2 regions of the Arthrobacter sp. B3I4 genome follow, and region 1 is predicted to be linked to the other one. Evidence: riboswitches for the same ligand, from Rfam matches in the RefSeq annotation. Region 1 holds a riboswitch; the other holds the start of a gene.

Region 1 (10,995 bases):
TCGCCCTCCGCGCTCGCATCGCCGAACGGCTCCGTCACTCCGGCCCCACCGTTTCCCAGACCGTCGGCCGGATGGAGCGCGACGGGCTCGTGGTTGTCTCCGGCGACCGGCACCTCGAACTGACCCAGACGGGCCGCAGGCGCGCCATCGAAGTGATGCGCAAGCACCGTCTGGCGGAGCGGTTGCTCGCGGATGTCATCGGACTCGACTGGGCCTACGTCCACGAGGAAGCCTGCCGCTGGGAACACGTGATGAGCGAGCGGGTCGAGCAGCGCATCTTCGACATGCTGGACCACCCCACGGTGTCCCCGTATGGAAACCCGATTCCGGGCCTTGCCGAACTCGGCGGACTGCCGCCGGGCGAAGCGCCTCAGGGCGTCGTCAATCTGCTGGACGCGATGGCGGGCTACGGCGCCGATTCACGCATCACGGTCAGCCGACTGGCCGAGCCCATCCAGGTCGAGCCCGAGCTGTTGGTCCAACTCGACGAGGGCGGCATCCGGCCCGGGGCCACCGTTTCACTCGAGCGCGTCGGCGAGTACATCTCGGTCCGGGTTCCGGACATTGAAGGCGCCCTGGAGTTGCCGCCGGAGGTCGCGGCCCACGTCTTTGTTACCCGCGGGTAGACGAAGCTAGAAAGCATACCGTAAGGGTGCTGTTTACTAGCCCGTCTAGGAGATAACGAAATTATTACTATAGGCCTTAATCCCCTATAGTTGACGACTAGTACCGATACACAAGCGTTATCTGATCCGAAGCCGAGCTCTGCCAGCGGATCAGCCGGGCGCGTCACCTTCTGGCAGAGGCGGGGGAACCACTAACGGCTGTTGATGCAACAGCCTTGGGGTGAAGTCCGCTAGCGGCAAGCAACCTGCACGAGGCGTCCCCTGGATACCCCTGCGCCTGGATACCCCTGCGCCTGGATGCTTGCACCGGCGGACCGGGTCTTTGAGCTCTCTGACCCGAATCCGACAGCTAACTTCGCAGGCTATCCAGAGAGGAACCGTAGTTGACCACCCAGACCGTCCGGGGCCGCCGTCGTGCGACCGGTCCCGCTCCGGAGCCGCGCCCGGCCGCCGACATCTTTGCCGAGCGCCCGCGGGATGCGCACCGGGATGAGCGCCGCGGCCGGCGCAGCCCCTTCCGCCAGGTGACGGACTTCGCCGCCGTCAGCGGTGTGGGGCAGAAAGCCGGCATCGCCCTGGCGGCCACCGGTCTGGTCCTCACAGTGGCCGTTCCGGCTACCGGTCCGGCGGTTGCCACCGACGCTGCGACGACGACGACGTCCGTTTCAGCCGCGGCGCAGCCCGAGGTCAAAGCCGCAGACGCCAAGATCGACTTCAACCGCACCGCGGTGACCACCAAGGGTGACCCGGACGGCAAACTCAAGCAGCTGCTGAGCGCACAGTCCGCCGGAACCATCACCCGGGCCGCCTCTGCCGGCAGCCTGGGCATGCCGCTTGACTCCATGGTCACTGCCTCGCCGTTCGGCTACCGGGTCAGTCCCATCACCGGCGCGGTCGGGGAGTTCCACCGAGGCCAGGACTACGCCGCGCAGTGCGGCACCGCTGTGCACGCCGCCGCGAGCGGCACCGTAACTTTTTCCGGTTGGCACCCCTACGGGGGCGGTAACCGGGTCGTGATCGACCATGGCAATGGCCTGGAGACCACGTACAACCACTTGTCGTCCTCCAACGTCCGCGTGGGCCAGCAGGTCTCCCGCGGCGACGTGGTGGCGATGAGCGGGACCACCGGCGCTTCCACCGGCTGCCACCTCCACTTCGAGGTGATGGTAAACGGGGACGTCGTGGATCCGCTGGGCTGGCTCTGAAAGGAGCCGAGGGACTGCTCGCATTTATGTGACACGCCGTGATCTGAATGTGACATTTGGTCCCAACTGCTGTACCGTAGGAAGCACGCCAACTTCACCGAAGTTGGCGCTCTTGAGTGGATTGCCTAACTCTGCCACCGCTCAAGGTCCGTTCGCATGACATCGTCTGGCAGGGGCGGGGGAACCAATTTTGGTCTTCGCAAGAAGACCTAGGGGTTAAGTCGCAAAGCTTCCCAGGAAGCAGCGCGGCCGGGTGACTCCCATCCGAATCCGACAGCTCACCTCGTAGGCATTGGGAGAGGCTACTTTCGTGTCTTCACGCCACAATGCTGCGCGTTTTCGCGCCGGCGAGGCTCAGTCGAGCCCGCTGAACTCCATGCTCCGCGCTGCCCTTTCCGGCGCCCGGACTGGACTATGCACTGCAGTTCCTGCTTTTGGCGCGTCTTCGCAGTACACCCTTCGCTAAAGAAACCCGTTTCGGGGCGATCCGGCGTACCCCCAAGATGCCGGAGCGTCCTCAGTCCCGCCTGCAATCAGCGCGGACACAAGGATCACGAAAGAGAGAACTGAATGACTACTCGTGCAACCATTGCACGCCACCGCGCCGAGGTCACGAAGACCAACTCGCTGGCTGTCATTGCTAAGGCCGTCGGCGACAACGCCGGTGGTATGGGTCGCCAGGCTGCGGTTATCGCTGCAGCCTCGGGCCTGGTCCTGACCAGCGGTATCGCGGCCAACGCTGCCGAGACCAACGTTCAGCGTGAATCGACCTCCGCTTCCGCCATGGAAGTTCAGTCCACCGCGCCGGCCACGATTTCCGCGGCTTCCACCATCGCTATCTCCTACGAGAAGCCTGCCGTGACCACCGCGCCGGCCCCCGTCGTCGAGGCACCCAAGCCCGTCGTCGAGGTCAAGGAAGCACCCGCCGCAACTGAGGCCGCTGCACCCGCCGCCGCTGCAACTGCAGCTGGAACTGCCGCTTCCACCGGCACCGCAACGACCGCCTCCCTGGCAACCAAGGCTCCGGCTGCTGTCAGCGGCATGGGCGCCTCCATCGCCGCCGCCGCCTACGCCCAGATCGGTGTCTCGCAGGACTGCACCATGCTGGCCACCAACGCGCTGGCCGCCGTCGGCGTCAACTACCACGGCTGGCCGGCAGGTTACCTGTCCCTGGGCCGCACCGTGAGCGCCGCCGAAGCGCAGCCGGGCGACCTTGCCTACTACCAGAACGGCGGCATGGGCATGGCCCACATCGCTGTCTATGTCGGCAACGGCATGGCCGTCCACGGTGGCTGGAACGGCGGCACCACCGCGCTGTACAGCGTCAACGTTGGTTCCGGCCCGGTCTTCATCCGCGTCGGCGGCTAGGACTCCCCGCGGCAACTGCCGTGATAACGCGAAAGACCCCTGCCTTCCGGTGGGGGTCTTTCGCGTTCGCGGGCCTCCCGGCCGCCGCAGGGCCCGGAAGAAAAATTCGGCAATCCGGGCTTCCGGTGTTTACTCTTGTGGTGTCGATCATAGCCCGACCATGCAGAGGGCAGCCGGCCCTCGTGCCCCTGGCGGGTGCGGCCGTGAAGAGGTATGCGGATGCGCACTCTTGTTCTGAATGCTGGATATGAACCGCTAGCGGTGGTGACCTTCCGCCGGGCGCTGGTCCTTGTCCTGACCGGAAAGGCCAGCGTGCTGGCCGAAGGCGACGACCCGGTCGTCGGGCCCCAGGAGATCCTGGGCCGCCCGAGTGTGATCCTGCTCAACCGGTACATCCGGCCGCGCTACAACATCCTCACGGCCGTCAGCCGCAGGGGAGTGCTGCGCCGCGACAACCACCGCTGCGCCTACTGCGGCAAAGCAGCCCACACTATCGACCATGTCCAGCCCAAGTCCCGGGGCGGCGCTGACTCCTGGGAAAACCTGGTCGCAGCCTGCTTGCACTGCAACAACGCCAAGGGGGACCATACCCCCGCGGAGATGGGGTGGCGGCTCGGCTTTGTTCCCGGCCCGCCCAAAGGCACGATCTGGCAGATCAAGGAACTGGAGAAGCCGACGCCGGCTTGGGACCCCTTCCTGCTCCCCGAGTCGGCGCACTAGCCCGCTGTGCCCGTCAGTACGGCCGGCCCTGCGAACAGCGAGGTGCCGGTACGGCTAGGCTGGGTAGGTGCCGTTTGATGCCGTAATCCTCGCCGGAGGCAGGTCCTCCCGGCTCGGCGGTGTGCCCAAAGCCCAACTGGTCCTGCACGGGCAGACCCTGCTCGAACGCTCCCTGCAGGCAGCCAGCGGTGCCCGCCGGAGCGTTGTTGTGGGACCCGGCACCGTCACGCTGCCCCCGGCCGTGCTCCGATGCCGTGAAGACCCTCCTTTTGGCGGCCCCGCTGCTGCCATTGCGGCCGGGCTTGCTGCCTTAGCCGGAGCAGCGCAAAGTGCCGCTGACGGTCCGGCGCCCCGGACGCTCGTGATCGCTTGCGACATGCCGATGGTCGCGGACGCCATTCCTTCCCTGCTCGAAACCATGGCAAACGACGTCGGTAGTAGGGCAGATGCCGGCCCGCCCGCGCCGCTGGACGGCCCGCCCCTGGCAGACGCTGGGCCGCCGACGCCGCTCGAGGGGGCAGTGGCGGTCTCGGCGGACGGCCGCACCCAGCCCCTGGTGGGACTTTATAGCACAGCCGCGCTACAACGGGCCGTCGACGGGGCGGCACGACGCGGCGAGCTTCAGGGCGGATCTGTCTTCGCCCTGCTTGCTAGTCTTGACCTGCGGACGGTCCCGGTTCCGCCCGGCTCCACCGATGACGTGGACACATGGGATGACGCCTCCGCCTTGGGGGTATCGACGACCGGCTCACGCCGGTCCGGTGGGCCAGGGGCCGTAAACGACTTGGGAGGCATGCCGTGAAGAGCCAGGATGAAACGCTCGAAGATTGGTGCCGCGCGCTGCTCCAGGCCCTGGAGCTGGAAGACGTCGACGTCGACATCAACGAAGTGCTGGGGCTGGCCGGCGTGGCCGCCCACTCCATCGTCCGTCCGGCCGCGCCGCTGACCACCTTCATCGCTGGCTTCGCCGCCGGCCTGGCCTCTGGTTCCGGCCAGGCACCGGACGACGCTTCGATGAGGGCAGCCATGGCGGTGGCCCGGAAACTGGCCAAGGACTACGGCGCCTCCGAGGCCTCCGGGGCATGACGCCCGGGTCACCTGACGGCAGTATCGGCGCTGGCCCGGAACAGGCGCCGCACCGGCATCTCGCCCACACCTGGCAGGAGGCCCGGCAGCTCTCCTTCGACTGCGCCGCGCCCATCCTGCCAGCGCCGGTTCCGCTCCGCCATGCGCTGGGACGGACGCTGGCGGAGGACGTCGTGGCCCTGCACGACATGCCGCATTACGCTTCCTCCGCTATGGACGGGTGGGCTGTCAATGGCAGCGGGCCCTGGATCCTCGCTGAACCGGGTCAGCGGTTGGCCCCGCGCCAGGCCAGCCCGATTGTCACCGGGGGACTGATCCCCCCGGGCGCCAAAGCAGTGCTCCGCAGTGAAAGCGGCGTTATCGGGGAAGATGAGGACGGACTGCCGGTGCTGAAACTGGGCGGCGCGGCCAAGCCCGGGGAGCCGCGCAACGGTCAACACATCCGCAAAGCCGCGGAGGAAGCCGGCGAGGGTGACGTACTAATCAAGGCAGGCACCGTGCTTAACCCCGCGCACCTGGCATTGGCCGCGCTCGCCGGGCATGACGCGCTGCCGGTCCTCGGCAAGGCGGTCGTCCGCCTCGTGCTCACTGGCTCCGAGGTCGTCAGCAGCGGTGTGCCCCTTCCCGGCGAGGTGCGGGACACTTTTGGTCCGCAGCTGGCCGCCGTCGTAGAGATGCTCGGCGGGATCAGCGCCGGGGAGGTCAAGATCGGGGACAGCGACGCGGAATGGCTCGCCGCCCTCGAGGACATCGACGCCGACGCCCCCGAGACGCTGCCTGCCGACGTCGTCATCACCACCGGCGGCACAGGAAAATCCGGCACCGACCACCTCCGGCGCACGGTCACGAAACTTGGCGGCCGGCTGCTGATCGACGGCATCGCTATGCGCCCGGGCCACCCGGCGGTGCTCGCCGAACTGCCGGATGGGCGCTTCGTCATCGGACTGCCTGGAAACCCGCTCGCGGCCATGATGGCGCTGTCCACGATCGGCGGCCCGCTGCTGGCCGCGCTGGACCACCGGACCCTGCCTCCGGTGACCGAGGTGCCCTGCGGAACCCTGATCGATCCGGATCCGGGCAGGACCCGGCTGATGCCGTTCCGTATGCTCTACGGCATGGCGTCGCCGGCGCAACACACCGGCCCGGGCATGATGCGCGGACTGGCCGCGGCCGACGGCATCCTGGTAGTCCCACCGCACGGTGTGCAGCTGGGGGAGCCGGTGCCGGCCTTCGCCCTGCCGTGGGGCGCCGCCTTGCCGGAACCGGCTGCCGCGAAAGCCCCGGCGAAACCGGCCGCGAAGCGTACCTCGCGGAAACCGGCCGCGGATGGCCCGGTCGACTGGAGCGGCCTGCTTGGCTGACCCGCCGGCAGAGGTTCAGAATGAATTGAGGGGCACCCGGCCCCCGGCAGGCGGCCGGACCCACTCGCAATGCTAATAAGGAGTTCCCATGGGCCGCTTGACACAGCGACGCAAGCTGCACAAATTTGTCCTCGACGGCTCGCCGCAGGCCCTGGAGTTCCCGGTCCGGTACCGGGAAGACGTGCTGGCGGTTGAAGAACCGCTCGAAATCAGGCTGGGCAACCTCTCCTACTCCGTCACCATGCGGACCCCGGGCAACGATTTCGACCTCGTCGCGGGGTTCCTGGTCTCGGAGGGTGTGATCTGGTCGGCGGACCAACTCGTCTCGCTGCGGTTCTGCGCCGGTGAGGATGAAGACGGCGTCCAGACGTTCAACGTCGTGGAGGCGCAGCTGCGCCCCGACGTCGTCCGGCCCGAGACCGGGCGTAACTTCTTCACCTCCAGTTCGTGCGGGATCTGCGGGACAGACTCCATCGAGGCCGTGAGCAAATCCTCACACTTCAGCCCGGCCCAAGACCGGCTGACCGTGCCGGTGGAAACGCTGGCCTCGCTGCCGGATAAGCTGCGCGAAGCCCAGGCGGTCTTCGACGTTACCGGCGGCGTCCACGCCGCAGCTTTGTTCCGGATTTCCGACGACGGCGCCGCGGAACTGCTGTGTCTGCGTGAAGACGTCGGCCGGCATAACGCGGTGGACAAGGTGGTGGGGTGGGCGCTCCGGGAGGGGCTGCTGCCGCTGACATGCACCGTCCTCCAGGTCTCCGGACGGGCGTCGTTTGAACTGGTGCAGAAGGCATCGCTGGCCGGCATTCCCGTCCTGGCTGCCGTCAGTGCTCCCAGCAGCCTGGCGGTCGAACTCGCTGAGGCCAGCGGTATGACGCTTGCCGGGTTCAGCCGTGGGACTACCTTGAACGTCTACGCCGGTCATGAACGGATCGGCGTGCCGGCAGCAATCAGCTAGGACAGGTGGTGGCTAAAGCGGTGCGGTCCGCGTAGATTCTTCCCCAACGGCTGGAGCCAAGGCCCGCCTCCGGCCCGCCCGCACCAGCGCTAAGAGGATCACATTGCACGACGACCGCCGTCTCACGGAAGTCCGGCTGGACCGCTTTCTGCGCGAACGCATCGTTCCGGCGGTGTACCCCCGCCGCATTCCCCTCGCGCTGAGCAGCTGGGATGCTCCGGATGAGCCGGTGCCCGTCCTGGAAGCGCTCCGCCAGCAGTTCACACCTCTTGAGCACGGGGCGCCCTGGGGGAAGCCCTGGAGCACGAAATGGCTCCGGCTGCAGGGCGAGGTACCGGATTCCTGGGGCAGCACCGCGGACACCGCCGTCGAGATTCTCGTGGACCTGGGCTTCGGCGGCGACCTTCCCGGCTTCCAATGCGAAGGGATCGCCTGGCGCCCGGACGGGACGGTGATCAAAGCCATCTCGCCCCGGAACCAGTACGTCCCGCTGAAACTCTTAGGCAGCGGTATGTCCGTGGACTTCTACGTCGAGGCGGCCGCGAACCCGGACCTGTCCCAGGGATGGACCTTCGCGGCGACGCCCGACGGCGACAAGGCGACGTCCGGCGAAGAACCCAGATACCGGCTCGGCAGCATCGTGATCGCCGAGCTCAACCAGACGGTCTGGGAGCTGCACCAGGACATCTGGACGCTGAGCGGGCTGATGCACGAACTGCCAATGGAGCTGCCCCGCCGGCACGAAATCCTCCGCGCCCTGGAAAGGATGCTGGATGTTCTGGACCCCGACGACGTACCCGGCACGGCCGCCGCGGGGCGGGCGGCGCTCGCGGAGGTGCTGGCCCGGCCCGCCTACGCCTCCGCACACCAGCTGGTGGCGACCGGCCACGCGCACATCGACTCCGCGTGGCTGTGGCCGGTCCGCGAGACCATCCGCAAATGCGCGCGGACCTTCGCCAACGTCGTCGCGCTCATGGACGATGACCCCGGCTTCGTCTTCTCCTGCTCCTCGGCCCAGCAGCTTGCCTGGATGAAGGAGTACTACCCGGAGCTGTTCGGGCGCATCAAGGAAAAGGTGAAAACCGGCCAGTTCGTCCCGGTGGGCGGCATGTGGGTCGAAGCTGACAGCAACATGCCCGGCGGAGAAGCCATGGCGCGCCAGTTCCTTGAGGGCAAGAGCTTCTTCCTGGCCGAATTCGGCGTCGAATGCCGGGAGGCCTGGCTGCCGGACACCTTTGGCTACTCGGCGGCGCTGCCGCAGATCGTCAAGGCCGCCGGGAGCCGCTGGTTCCTGACCCAGAAGATTTCCTGGAACCAGGTGAACCGGATGCCGCACCACACGTTCCACTGGGAAGGAATTGACGGCACCCGGCTCTTCACGCACTTTCCCCCGGTGGACACCTACAGCTCAGAAATCAGCGGCCGGGAACTCGCCCACGCCGAACGCAACTACCGCGACCACGGCCGCGGCACCATGTCGCTGCTGCCGTTCGGCTACGGCGACGGCGGCGGCGGCCCCACCCGGGAAATGCTGGCCGCCGCGCGCCGCACCGCGGACCTGGAAGGCTCCCCCCGGGTCCGGCTCGGCTCCGCAGCGGACTTCTTCACCCGCGCCGAGGAGGAGTACCCCAACCTTCCGGTCTGGGTGGGCGAAATGTACCTCGAACTCCACCGCGGCACCTACACCAGCCAGGCCAACACCAAGCGGGGCAACCGGCGCAGCGAACACCTGTTGCGGGAAGCGGAGCTGTGGTGCGCCACCGCGGCTGTCCGGGTGGGCGCGCCCTACCCGGCCGCGGAGCTTAAGCGGCTCTGGCGGCTGGTGTTGCTGCAGCAATTCCATGACATCCTGCCCGGAAGCGCCATTGCCTGGGTCCACCGGGATGCCGAGCGGAACTACGCCGCCGTCGCCCGCCAGCTGGAGGCGATCATCGCCGAAGCCGCCGCGGCGCTGCTGGGCGAGGGCGACCGGCAATTCCTGCTGAACGCCGCTCCGCATCCCCGATTTGGGGTGCCTGCCCTCGCCGCCGCGGAGCCCGTCAACAGCTCCGTGCCGGTGCACTCGGGCGCGGTCCAGGGTGGCGGCTTCGTCCTGGACAACGGCCTGATCCGCGCCACGCTAAACGCCGACGGGCTCCTGGTCTCGCTCCAAGACCACCGCAGCGGCCGGGAAGCGATCGCTCCGGGCGGGTTTGGCAACCTTCTCGAACTGCACCGGGACACACCGAACGAGTGGGACGCCTGGGACCTTGACGCGTTTTACCGGCGCAACGTTTCGGCGCTGGTCCAGGCCCGCTCGGTGACACTGGAACGCGACGGCGACGCCGCCGTCGTCGTGGTGGAACGGTTCGCCGGCGGCTCGCCTGTCACCCAACGGATCCGGCTGGCCCCGGGAGCGCCCTCCCTGGAGATTTCCACCGCCGTGGACTGGCAGGAACGCCAGAAGCTGCTCAAGCTCGGATTCGCCTTCGACGTGCGGGCGGATCGTTCCGCAGCGGAGACGCAGTTCGGCCACGTATTCCGGCCAACCCACGTCAATACCTCCTGGGAGGCGGCCAAGTTCGAGATCTGCGCGCACCGCTGGATCCACGTGGCAGAGCCGGGCTACGGCGTCGCGGTCTCCAACGCCGCCAGCTACGGCCACGACGTCACCCGCAATGTCCGCGACCTCGACGGCGGCACGACCACCACAGTGCGGGTTTCACTCCTGCGCGCGCCGCAGTTTCCCGACCCGAACACCGACCGCGGGCAGCACGAGCTGACAGTTACGGTCCGGCCCGGTGCGAGTATCGCCGACGCCGTTGAGGAGGGCTACCGCACAAACCTCGCCCCGCGTGCGGTCAAGGGAAACCACGGAGTGGAACCGCTGTTCAGCGTTTCCAACCCGGCCCTGGTAATTGAGGCTGTCAAACTCGCGGAAGACGGCTCCGGCGACGTGGTCGTCCGGCTCTACGAGTCCCTCGGAGAACGCTCGGCCGGGGTGGTGTCCGTTAATTTCGAGGCGGCGGACGTGTGGAGCGTCGACCTGCTGGAGCGGCCGGTTGAAGCGCCCGGTGTGCGGTACACCGGGGTGTCGCCGGCTTTGACGCTGCGGCCGTTCCAGCTGCTGACCCTGAGGTTTTCCCGCTAACGTTGGTGCGGACCGGGGCCAACGGAGCCGGCGCAGCCACACAGCGGGGAACACCCTGAAAACGGGGATTGAGCGGAACGGCGCTTAAACAGGCTGAGTGGGAGCGGTCCTTCCGGACCGCTACCACTCATCCCCCCAATGGCGTTCAAACGCGTCTCCGGACTCCCTAAGACTGAATCCCCATTCACGGAACCGGCCAGCGCCTTCACACAATCATGATTCTCTCACGCTCTAATGATTTTGTGAACGGATTGTCTTATTTTTTGCGTAACGTTGTCGGAGCGTTATGCGTCCGGCGGGCGACGTAGCCGGAGAGCCAGAAGAGAAGCAGCCCCAGGACGTAGCCGAGCACTGCCGAGAAGTTGATTATTTGCCGGCCCGCGTCCCACGCACCCGGGAGAAACGACGCCGGCACCCCGGCGATGGCCGCGACGGCTCCGGCGAGGGTGAGCGCCGCGCCGGCCCGGACGAGGCGCGGCAGCGGCGCCAATATTGTTGCCAGCAAGGGAGGGAGCAGGACCAAGGAAATGAAGGCCGGATA
Region 2 (10,995 bases), 2.3 Mb from region 1:
CGCCGACGTTCAGGCCGAGCACGTTGGCGACGGCCACAACAGCCTGCAGGGAGGGGTTGCCGGTACCCGTCTCGATCGCACGGACGGTGCGTTCGGAAGTTCCGGCCAGGTGGGCGAGTTCCTCCTGCGTCAGACCGGCTTCCTTGCGGCTGCGCCGGATCTGCTGGGCGATCCCTGCCACGTCATCCACGCTGCTCCCCCTGATTCCCACGGACCGCAGCCCCTTTCGCACGCACAACCGGCACCGCCCGGCAGTATCCTGCCGGTCATGCCCGGAACCTACCCTATTGTGCCTTCCGCGCTGGCGTTCGGCAATATCCTGCCGAAACTGGCATGACTGGCCTGTACAGGAGAACCAATACCGCCCAGGCGGCAATATCGTGCCGGTCTTCGCCTCTTGGGGCTCTTACCCGGGGAACGGCCGGAGCGTAGGCTTCGGCCATGCGGAAAATCATCGTCGCCTTGCAGGTATCCCTCGACGGGTACTTCGAAGGTCCGGACCGGGACATTGGCTGGCACATGGTGGATGAAGAACTGCATGGCCACTTCAACGACCAGCTCCGGACCATGGGCGCCTTCCTCGACGGCCGGGTGACCTACCAGATGATGGCCGATTTCTGGCCGACCGCGGACCAGGATCCTGACAGCACCCCGGCCATGGCCGAGTTCGCCGGCATCTGGCGCCGGATGCCCAAAATCGTGTACTCCACGACTCTTGAGCGGGCCGGCTGGAACACCACGGTGGTGCGCGACGTCGTCGCCGACGACGTCCTCGCGCTCAAGGAACAACCGGGCGGGGACCTGGCACTCGGCGGCGCCAAGCTTGCGGACAGCTTCCGCAAACTCGGGCTGATTGACGAGTACTGGATCTACATCCACCCGGTCCTGATCGGGAACGGCACGCCGTTGTTCAAGCCCTCGGACAGCAGGACCCCGCTCGCGCTCGTCGAAACGCGGACCTTCGGAAACGGCGTCGTCCTGCTGCGCTACGCCAGCAGCCCGAAAGCCGGCGACCGGCTGCCATAAAGGCAGCCTGCCGCCGGCTTCCGAAACCGGTGTTGGCGCGGGAGTTACGCCCCGGCGCGGACGAAGGTCACGCCACCGGTGGCCGTCAGCCAGGACAGCGGGTGCGAGATCGTCTGGTTTGTTCCGTTCATGCCGCCGCTGATCGCCTGGCCGTTGCCGGCGTAGATGGCAACGTGGCCGGACTGGACGATCATGTCGCCCGGCTGCGGGTCGCCGACAACCTTGCCGTAGTTCAGGAACTGCTGGGGACCGAGGTCGCCCACCGGGATGCCTGCTGCGCCGAGGGCCTTCTCCACCATCGCCGTGCAGTCCTGCGTGATGCCGATCTGGCTGTATGCGGCCGACAGCATGGCGGCATTGACTCCACCGGCCGCCGGAGCGGCTGCCGGAGCTGCGGCTACCGGAGCAGCAGCGGCCGGAGCCGCCACCGGGGCAACGGCCGCGGGAGCCGCAGCTGCCTGGACGGTGATCCGCGGAGCGGCGGGAGCCTTCACAGCGGGAGCCTGTGCAACGGCCGGGGCGGCGGCAACGGCTGGGGCGGCGGGCGCCTCGACGGGTGCTGCCACGGGCTGCTCAATGACGGGAGCCGGCGTGGTGGCAACTTCCGGACGGTCGAAAGTGATTTTGACGGCGGAATCAGCCGTGACCGGAGCAGAAACCTTGCTGGCGATGTCGGCGGCCGATACGGGCGTCGACTCACGTTCGGCCGGCGTGCCGACGGCCGCGTTGGCTGCCATGCCGCTGGTAAGAACGAGGCCCGAGGCTGCGAAGATCACTGCGGCCTGGCGACCAATGGTGGTGGACTTGACCGAGAATGCTGAGGTTCGCCCGGCGTTATGGCGCGCAGCAGTAGTGCTTGAAGACATGAAGTAGCCTCTCCCAATGCCTGCGAGGTGAGCTGTCGGATTCGGATGGGAGGCACCCGGCCGCGGTCCGCTGAAACGGACGCGCGGCTTCACCCCAAGACCCGCTGAAACAGCCGGGCCAAAATTGGTTTCCCCGTCTCTGCCAGATGGTTGCATTCGGATCCCGGGGCCGCGGCAGAGTTAGGCAATCGGCTCAGGAGCGCCCGTAACGGAAACAAACAGGCACCGAACTACCGTAACGGCACCGCGCGGTAATGTCACGTTCAGGTAACGAGGTCGGGGTGTCGGCGGGGAGAACGCCGGCACGGCCCGCCTGGAAAGCCTAGGGCACTGACAGCCACCGCGCATAGGATTGAACCAACCGGCGCGCCCCCAACGGAGGTCCCATGAAGAGCCCCTGTGTTGCCATCTGCCAGCTGAGCGACCAGCCGCAGGAAGACTTTGACGTCAATACCGAGCTGCTCGTTCTGGAGGGCAAGGAAATCCATGTTGCCACCTGGGACGCCGAACCACGCGACGGAGGCTTCGACCTGCACGTTCTCAACGACCGCGTCGATGCGCTTGGTTTCATGGTCGTAACGGATTGGCAGTTTCTGGACGGCAAGGCGTATGCCGTGGTGGAGCGCAGGCCCTGAGTCCAGGCAGCCCGGGCCCGAATCCTCGACGCAGAGACCGGGGTATCTAGAACTCCAGCTCGGGGCGGGTTCTCCGCACGTCGTCCACGACGCGCGTCACGGCTTCCCGGATCAGGCTGCCGGTGTCCGCACCGCCGCCGTCCTCCCCTCCGCCAGAGGCAGCGGAAAGGGACTTTCTAGCCTGGCGGACGAAGCTGTCCCAGTCCCCGCGTCCGGCCCGGAACTCGCGCAACGGTGCAAGCAGGGCCGCGCGGCGCAGCCAGGGGTCCGGATCCTGCAGCCACCGCTCCAGTACGGCCTCGGCCCTGGACCTGCTGTGACCCTCGAGACGTGCGAGGAGCGGCCCGACGACGTCGACCGCGAGCGGATCCGCCAGTTCGGGGAACCGGGCGCTGCGCAGGAAGCCCTCGATCCGGGTCAGGTCCGAGTTATCGAGCGCAGCCAGACCGGATTGCAGGAGGACGACGGCGGCAAGGCGGCGTTCCAGGACCGGCACCGCCCAAAGTTCCGAACAGAGAGCCGTGAGCTCGTCCCGGCCCAGATTCTTATAGCGGCGAAGTGCGTCCCGCACGGTGCCGCGGACAGCGCCGACAGAGGCGCCGTAAACTTCTACGTCGGGGCCGAACCGGGCCTGGGCCTGGTCGGCGCGCTGCCACGAGCTTTCGCGCTGCAGCCCGGCGTCAATGAAGTCTCCGGCCTCACTCATGGCACCATTCTGTCGCAGCGGCGACCACTGGTTGAAACCGGCTAATTGAAACCGCCTAACCCTGCAACGCAAGCTTTCCGCGCGCAATGCTTTCGGCGGAGTGGGCGGGGTCTCCGTCATACGGTTCGTTCGAAACGTCGAGGACCGGGTATTCGGCCAGGTCAAGTCCGGCCGGAACGACGAAAGCTTGGGGGGCCTGGCCAAGGACGCCAAGACTGACCATCTTGGACAGGTCCGAGGATCCCATCCAGACCTCGCGGAAGCCCGAAAGCTTCTCCGGGGGAAGGCTGACGACCACTTGCCGGCTTCCGTCCGGGAGCTTCTCAACGAGCGCACTACCGCTTGACGAATGTCCCGCCAGCGGAGCGAGTGCAGCCCTGGCGACGACCGCGGGCGTGGGTCCGGGGCTCGTCGGGGCTGCCTCCGGGGGCTTCGCGGGGCCGAGAATGCTCAGTGCAGTCCAGGCGCCGGCAGCGCCAAGGAGGACACCGGCAGCCACGCCCAACACCCACAGTCCCCGGCGCGGGAGCCGCGTAACGGGTTGCTGTCCTGAATACTGTCTTCCGGGGGTGCGCAGGGTTACCGCACCACCGGCGCCCAACGGGTCTTTCGCGAGCGACGGCGAGAGCCCCAACGCTTGGTGGATCGCGGCCCAGTTGTGGCTTCCGGGACTTTCCAGCTGAACTTCTTCCGGATTGACGGTGGCTGCGAAGACGGTGCGCCGCAACGCTTCCAGCGTAGTGCCGCACTCCTGGCAGCTCTCCAGATGGCGCGATTCTTCCTCCCCGGCAGACTCCCCCAGAGCGAGCAGGCCGAGGAGTTCCTCGTCAAGATGATCCATGCTCCACCTCCAGCCGGGAGCGCAGCCTGGCGAGGCTGCGGCGGATATGGCTCTTGACCGTGCCGAGGGGTAGGTTGAGCCGGGACGAAATCTGGTCGTGCGTCAGGTCCTCGTAAAAGGCTAGCCGCATGATCGCGGTCTGGGGATGTCCGAGGCGCTCGAGTTCGTCCTCCAGCGTCAGACGGTCCGCGAGCGCGTCAGCATTGGGCTTCTGGCTACCGCTTGCCGGGTCATCGGCCAGGTGTAGAACGGCTCTTTCAACATCCCGTCGTCGGGAGCGGGCGGAGAAGGCATCGGAAATGGCGTTGCGAGTGATCCCGATCAGCCAGGCGGGCAACCGTGCGGCGCCCGGGCGATATCTGGTTCGCGATTTCCAAGCGCGAATAAAGACCTCCTGGGTGACGTCGTCGGCGGCGCCGTGCTCGTGAAGCGCCCTCAACGCCAGCGTATGGACCAGGGGCCCGAGCAGGCGGTAGGCCTCCGCGAGCGCCCACTCCTCACCCGCTGCGAAGGCATGGTCGACTCTGACGTCCCATTCACGATCGGCAGCCTCCACTTGATGCTCCTTAGAGCAGGAATGAGACCTGTGGATCGTCATTATCCCCCCCCAGGTTCCGCCCTGCAATGGCGAAGCGCCCGGGAATGCGGTGGGCGGGCCCGCGATTGCCGCGGCCCCGCCACCTAGTTGGTACCGATTGGGCACCGAGCCGATCCGATCAGTCGTGGTTGGAGGACTTCACCACCTGCACGGCAAGGTCAAGGGTGTTGTCCTTCAGGCTGCCCCAGGCGTAAACGATCGTGTTCTCGCCCGCGTTCACCGTGACATCTGCCGGGCCGATCAGCGCTTCCGTACTGCCCGCCGCCGCCACCGAGGCGGAGATGGTTCCCGCGTCCAGTGTGAGCTTCTTCTGGTCGCCGTTCTCCAGGCCCTCGATCACGGCCGTTCCGCCGGCAAGAACGTCGACGGCGGGGGCTGCGGCAACGTGCCGCACCGTCAGTTTGCCTTGTCCGTCCGGGCTGGCTGAGGTGCTGTTCCGGAACAAGGTGGCCGTGGGTTCCCCGTCTGCCGTTAGGTGCGCGACAGCGGTGTAATCTCGGCCCTCTTGCAGATCAACTTTGACAGGTCCGATTACCGGGTTGTCGGCGCTCGTGGCGTCCGCGCCGGTGATGGCAATCTTGTGGTCTCCCGCACTGACATCAAGCGGACCGGCCAGGCTTCCCGGGGTGAAATTGTCCAGCGTGAGCTTTCCATCCACCCACACGTCCACGGTGAGTCCCGGGACCCCGTGGAGAACGGAGAGTTTTGCCGTGCCATGGTCCTTGTCGGGGCAGTTGTCGCTGGCCTGTGCGGGTGCGGCAAGGGTCAGTCCGGCCAGCAGCGTCATCGTACCGACCACTGCGGAAAGTGATTTCATGTGCATGTAGAGCTCCTCATTGAGGCCCGGATGCGGGCGGTGTTTGGCTTACACCCTTACTACCGGCCGGCTGGGCCGTCCGGATGCAGCCGACCCACAACTTTTTTTATTCAGGGAGCTGCCCCGCGCTGCGCGGGCGTTTGCTGACCAACGTTACGAGCGGGTAACGTTGTCGGCTGACCTGAGGGTCTGGCCCTAACGCAGGGCCCGGGCGTCCGCTTGGCGGGCGGCCGTTGCGCCGGCTGGCGCCTGCTCGTTCTGTCTTTCTGACGGGGCTGAAGAAGCTTCAGGAACTCTCGTGTGGGGTCGATCGCGCTTGTTGCTTGCGCTAGTTCGATGTCCCGGAGGGTCACTTGCTTAAGAAAATTGCCGTTACCGTTACACTGGGCGCTTTGTCGCTGACCGGGTGCAGCTCAGCCTCTCTGGCCGGAAGCGTTGAGCCCGCGAACGCAACGACTCCGACGTCGTCGACGCCGTCCGCCTCGACGTCGTCAGCACCGTCCGCCGCCTCAGCCACCGCTGCCGCAGCCACGCCCGCTCCGCCCGCTCCGCCCGCGGCAGCCGCGCCCGCTCCCGTCGCGCCCGTCCCCGCCGCAGCCGTCCCGGCCGAGCCTCCTGCGCGGGCTGTTCCCGTGGCGGCGCCCGCCGCTCCCCCGGCAGGTGACGGCGTTCAGGCTGCGGCCGCCTTCGGCTGGGGGCCGGTGCTCGCCGGTGACGAGTTCTCCTACACCGGCGCGCCGGACCCCGCCAAATGGGGTATGTACGACGGTCCAGGCCACGCCGGCAAGGGCATCCGAAGCCCCCGGGCCTGGTCTGTTGCCGACGGCGTCGTCACCGTCACGGGCGACTCGGCCGGCACCACCGGCGGAATGTCGGCGAAGTTCAGCCAGCAGACCTATGGGCGCTGGGAAACCCGGATGAAGACCAGCGTCCGCGACTCCGAATACCACCCGGTGCTGTTGCTGTGGCCAAACAAGCCCTCGGCCAACTGCGCAGAAGTGGACTTCGCCGAAGGCGAGTCGAAGACTTCGGCCATGAAGTTCTACCTGCACTACGCCTGCAGCGGCGGAAAGTTCCAGGTCAGCGCGGCCACGCCGGTCGACTCAACCCAGTGGCACAACTACGCGGTGGAATGGACTCCGTCAGGGGTCACCGGTTATATCGACGGCGTACGGACCTTCACCGATACCAACCCTGGGCATCAACCCACGGTCGGCATGCACCAGACGATCCAGCTCGACTGGTTCCCGGACGGCACCGCAGTCACCCCGTCGCAAATGCAGGTCGACTGGGTCCGCGTCTACCAGTAGGACAATAACGTCGCGCCGGGCGCTCCGACCCTTGGTCTGCCGCATTTGCGGGATACCCCCGGGGGTATTACTCTTGAACGTAGAGGCGGAAGGAATCCCTTCCCCGTCCACCTCAAGAAGGAGTTCCCGAATGCTTATCGAACGCATTTACGACGAAGACCTCGCACAGGCCAGCTACTTCATCGGCTGCCAGAGCAAGGGCGAGGCGATCGTCGTCGATCCCCGCCGCGATATTGCCGTCTATGAGAACCTCGCCGCCGCCAACGGCATGAAGATTGTGGCAGTCACTGAGACCCACATCCACGCGGACTTCCTGTCCGGCACCCGCGAGTTGGCTGCCGTCACCGGCGCTACCGCCTACGTCTCCGGCGAAGGCGGCGCCGACTGGCAGTACGGCTTCGAGGCTGAACGCCTCAACGACGGTGACACCATCACCCTGGGCAACATCACCGTGAAGGCTGTGCACACTCCCGGCCACACCCCAGAGCACCTGTCGTTCCTGGTCACTGACGGGGCCTTCGCAGAAGCCCCCGGCTACCTGCTTTCCGGTGACTTCGTGTTCTCCGGTGACCTGGGCCGCCCGGACCTGCTGGACGAGGCAGCCGGCGGCGTCGACACCCGCTTCGAAGGCGCCAAGCAGCTCTTCGCCAGCCTGCGGGATAAGTTCCTGACCCTGCCCGACCACGTCCAGGTTCACCCCGGCCACGGTGCCGGCAGCGCCTGCGGCAAGGCCCTCGGCGCCATCCCGTCCTCCACCGTCGGCTACGAACGCCTCTACGCCTGGTGGGGCCCGTACCTGGCCGCCAACGACGAACAGGGCTTCATCGACGAACTGCTCGACGGCCAGCCCGACGCGCACGCCTACTTCGCCCGGATGAAGCACGAAAACCGTGAAGGCCCCGCCGTCATGGGCGAACGCAAGCCGCTGACCGAACTGGACACCGCCGCCGTCGCCAAGGACCTGGCCGCCAACAAGGCGATCTTCGTTGACACCCGTCCCAACGGCCAGGTCCACGAGGGAACCGTCACCGGCGCGGTCAACATCCCCGCCGGCAAGTCCACCGCCAGCTTCGGCGCCTGGGTGGTTGACCCCGAAAAGGACAAGACCCCGCTGGTCCTGCTCGCCGCTGACCAGGCCGCCGCGATGGAGATGTGGGACCACCTGGTCCGCGTCGGCATCGACAAGGTCGCCGGCTACGTCACCGGGCTCGAAGGCCTGCCGATCTCCGTCCCGAAGCTGATCCAGCCTGAGGAACTCGACGGTTTCGACGCCGCCATGGTCCTGGACGTCCGTAACAAGACCGAGCACGCCGCCGGCCACATCCCCGGCTCCTACCAGCTAAGCGGCGGCCGCGTCATGTGGCACCTGGACGAACTCCCGGCAGAGGGCACCATCGTCTCCTACTGCCAGAGCGGAGTCCGGAACTCCGTCGCCGCGAGCGCCCTGCGCCGCGCCGGCTACGACGTGCTCGAGCTCGACGGCAGCTACGCCGCCTGGACCGCCCGGCAGCAGGCTCCGGAAACCGTTCCGGCCAGCTAGCTAGGCACAGCAGCAGGCAGTAACAGCGTGGGGCGGCGGACCGGACAACCGGAACGCCGCCCCACGCGTTCCCCCAACAACAGTGGAGTACCCGTGACGTTCGCCCAGGCACCCTCCCGGCACGACGACGCGGTCCGGCGCGACGACCGGCAACACGCCGGCGTTACCCTCGGCCTGCGTCAGAACATCGCCCAGTTCCTGCTTCTGGTCGCGGTCAATGCCCTGGTCGGCGGAACCCTCGGCCAGGAACGCACCATCCTGCCCCTGCTGGCCGACCGGGTCTTTCATCTGGACCTCTACACCTCCGCGCTGACCTACATCCTGGCTTTCGGCATGGCGAAGGCCGTCACCAACTACTTCGCCGGCACCCTCTCGGACCGTTACGGCCGCAAGCCCGTCCTCGTCGCGGGCTGGTTGATCGCCCTGCCGGTCCCGTTGCTGCTGATTTTCGGGCCCTCCTGGGGGTGGATCGTCGCCGCCAACGTGGTCCTGGGCATCAGCCAGGGACTGACCTGGTCAACCACCGTCATGATGAAGATGGACCTGGTGGGCCCGTCCCGCCGCGGCCTGGCCATGGGCCTGAACGAGGCGGCCGGCTACCTCGGCGTCGCCGGCACCGCGTTGGCCACCGGCTACATCGCCGCGAACTACGGTCTGCGCCCGGGACCGTTCCTGCTCGGCGCGGCCTTCATCGCCGTGGGCCTGGGCCTCTCGGTCTTCGCGGTGAAGGAAACCCGGCATCATGCCAGGCTCGAAGCGGCCAGCCACACTGCCGCCCACGCCGACGCCCACGCCGACCTCAGCAACCGGCAGGTCTTTACCCTGACCAGCTTCCGCGACAAGTCGCTGTCCTCCGTCAGCCAGGCCGGCATGGTCAACAACCTCAACGACGGCCTTGCCTGGGGGCTTTTCCCGGTCCTCTTCGCTGCCGCCGGACTGACCGTCGAAAGAATTGGAATCCTTGCCGCGGTCTATCCTGCCGTGTGGGGCGCAGGGCAGCTCGTCACCGGGGCACTGTCGGACAAGTACGGCCGCAAGTGGCTGATTGTCGGGGGCATGCTCGTCCAGGCGGCGGCCCTCTGGCTGGTTGCCTTCGGCACCGGGTTCGGCTGGTGGCTGGCGGCAGCGGTACTGCTCGGCGCCGGCACCGCCATGGTCTATCCCACCCTCCTGGCCGCGATCGGCGACGTCGCCCACCCGGCCTGGCGGGCCCGTTCGGTGGGAATCTACCGGCTCTGGCGCGACGGTGGATTCGCCATCGGGGCGCTGCTCGCCGGCATCCTCGCCGACGCCTACGGCATCCCGGCCGCTGTCGCCGTCGTGGGCGCCATCACCGCGCTCTCAGGAGTCCTTGTGGCCGCCCGGATGCGCGGCACCGACCACCGACCCGGGGCCTAACGTCCCCGGCGGTGCCGGGCGGGGCTGTTCTCCCTCCCGCGACGGGAGCCCGGCCAGCCATTCCGCCGCCTCCGAACCTGAGACGAAGTACGCATGCGGGCAGAAGCTGTGACGTCCAAGGGCTGCGGCTACCACCGTGTCGACGACACTGGACCCGACCAAGGCCACTGCTGAGACGGCCTGGGCCCGTTCAAAAGCGCCCCGGGCTGCAGCGCTCATGGTCACTGCGGAAATCTCCACCAGCAACGGCAGCGCCCGGCCGGCACCGAGTCGCCGCATTGCCTCGATGGACGCAGCTGCGTCCTCGGCATCGACCTGCGAACCCGGCATCCAGCGAAGGTGGAAAAACCCGGCCTCGCTGATGCAGAGCCGTGCTTTGCCTCCGGCAATCAAAATGTTTTCCACGGTCCCCCCCTAGGCCTCCAACATACGGTACTCGAGCCTGGCTTCGCTGACTCTCCAGACCGGGCGCGGGATCACGTCAACTGTCCGTCCGGCGCAGCTCCGCCTGCGCTCCGGCGGGCCCGCCGCGTCGCCGTCGCCCGGACTTCAGCCTCGGGCCGAATCCGCGCCGGTCCGGACCACCAGCATCGGGCACCGGGCGTGGTGCACGGCATGGTTCGATACCGAGCCCAGCAGCATTCCGGTGAAACCGCCGTGACCGCGCGATCCGACGACCAGAAGATCAGCCGCGGCGGCGGCGCCGAGCAGCACGTCAGCAGGACGGCCTTCCGCCACCTCCCCGGTGACGGCCACCCCGGCGCCGGCCGAGCGCACCATCGCCTCGGCGTGCGACTGCCGGGTGTGATCCCCGAAGGCGTCGTGGTCCGGGGCCCGGCCGTCCGCGTCCCCGATCGCGGGGTAATGCCAGGCGCTTACGACGTGGACCTGCCCGGAGCGCAGGCGCCCCTCCTCAAGCGCCCATTCCAGGGCCGCAAGCGAGGAGTCCGACCCGTCCACTCCGACGACAATACGAAAAGGTTTGCGGTTGCCATGACTCGGACCGACGCCACCAAGAAAGCGCCGGAGGACAGGTCCTCCGGCGCTTCATTTGTCCGGCTTCGCAATACGGCTTAGCTCAGGAGAGCAGCGCCTGCACGGTTACATACACCGCGACCAGCAGCACCAGGACGCCGAAGCTGCGTTTCAAGACCTTGTCCGGGATTTTGGTTCCGAGCCGGCCGGCGATGAGGGAGGCGACCATCGCTGTCCCCGCGAAGGCAGCTGTGACGCCCCAGTCGATCTGCAGGTCACCGAG

Evidence for each region. Region 1 has a riboswitch for cyclic di-AMP ahead of QFZ61_RS00435 (NlpC/P60 family protein). Riboswitches for the same ligand answer to the same signal wherever they lie in the genome.
Region 2: another riboswitch for cyclic di-AMP. It lies ahead of QFZ61_RS11260 (hypothetical protein); the one in region 1 lies ahead of QFZ61_RS00435 (NlpC/P60 family protein).

Annotation. Positions count from the first base shown of each region.
Region 1 covers NZ_JAUSYK010000001.1:89,570-100,564, reverse strand. The annotation lists gene QFZ61_RS00445 (metal-dependent transcriptional regulator) at 1-626, shown strand, start outside; cyclic di-AMP (ydaO/yuaA leader) riboswitch at 747-1,005, shown strand; gene QFZ61_RS00440 (M23 family metallopeptidase) at 1,010-1,831, shown strand; cyclic di-AMP (ydaO/yuaA leader) riboswitch at 1,944-2,137, shown strand; gene QFZ61_RS00435 (NlpC/P60 family protein) at 2,402-3,199, shown strand; gene QFZ61_RS00430 (HNH endonuclease) at 3,419-3,919, shown strand; gene QFZ61_RS00425 (molybdenum cofactor guanylyltransferase) at 3,987-4,721, shown strand; gene QFZ61_RS00420 (DUF6457 domain-containing protein) at 4,718-5,005, shown strand; gene QFZ61_RS00415 (molybdopterin molybdotransferase MoeA) at 5,002-6,366, shown strand; gene fdhD (formate dehydrogenase accessory sulfurtransferase FdhD) at 6,455-7,324, shown strand; gene QFZ61_RS00405 (glycoside hydrolase family 38 C-terminal domain-containing protein) at 7,428-10,454, shown strand; gene QFZ61_RS00400 (hypothetical protein) at 10,711-10,995, opposite strand, start outside.
Region 2 covers NZ_JAUSYK010000001.1:2,341,980-2,352,974, reverse strand. The annotation lists gene QFZ61_RS11270 (helix-turn-helix transcriptional regulator) at 1-190, opposite strand, end outside; gene QFZ61_RS11265 (dihydrofolate reductase family protein) at 442-1,026, shown strand; gene QFZ61_RS11260 (hypothetical protein) at 1,071-1,892, opposite strand; cyclic di-AMP (ydaO/yuaA leader) riboswitch at 1,896-2,089, opposite strand; gene QFZ61_RS11255 (hypothetical protein) at 2,279-2,527, shown strand; gene QFZ61_RS11250 (DNA alkylation repair protein) at 2,574-3,233, opposite strand; gene QFZ61_RS11245 (anti-sigma factor) at 3,289-4,074, opposite strand; gene QFZ61_RS11240 (RNA polymerase sigma factor) at 4,061-4,672, opposite strand; gene QFZ61_RS11235 (DUF4397 domain-containing protein) at 4,791-5,495, opposite strand; gene QFZ61_RS11230 (hypothetical protein) at 5,839-6,021, opposite strand; gene QFZ61_RS11225 (glycoside hydrolase family 16 protein) at 6,122-6,799, shown strand; gene QFZ61_RS11220 (MBL fold metallo-hydrolase) at 6,930-8,339, shown strand; gene QFZ61_RS11215 (MFS transporter) at 8,538-9,737, shown strand; gene QFZ61_RS11210 (STAS/SEC14 domain-containing protein) at 9,681-10,142, opposite strand; gene QFZ61_RS11205 (universal stress protein) at 10,287-10,697, opposite strand; gene QFZ61_RS11200 (sulfite exporter TauE/SafE family protein) at 10,816-10,995, opposite strand, start outside.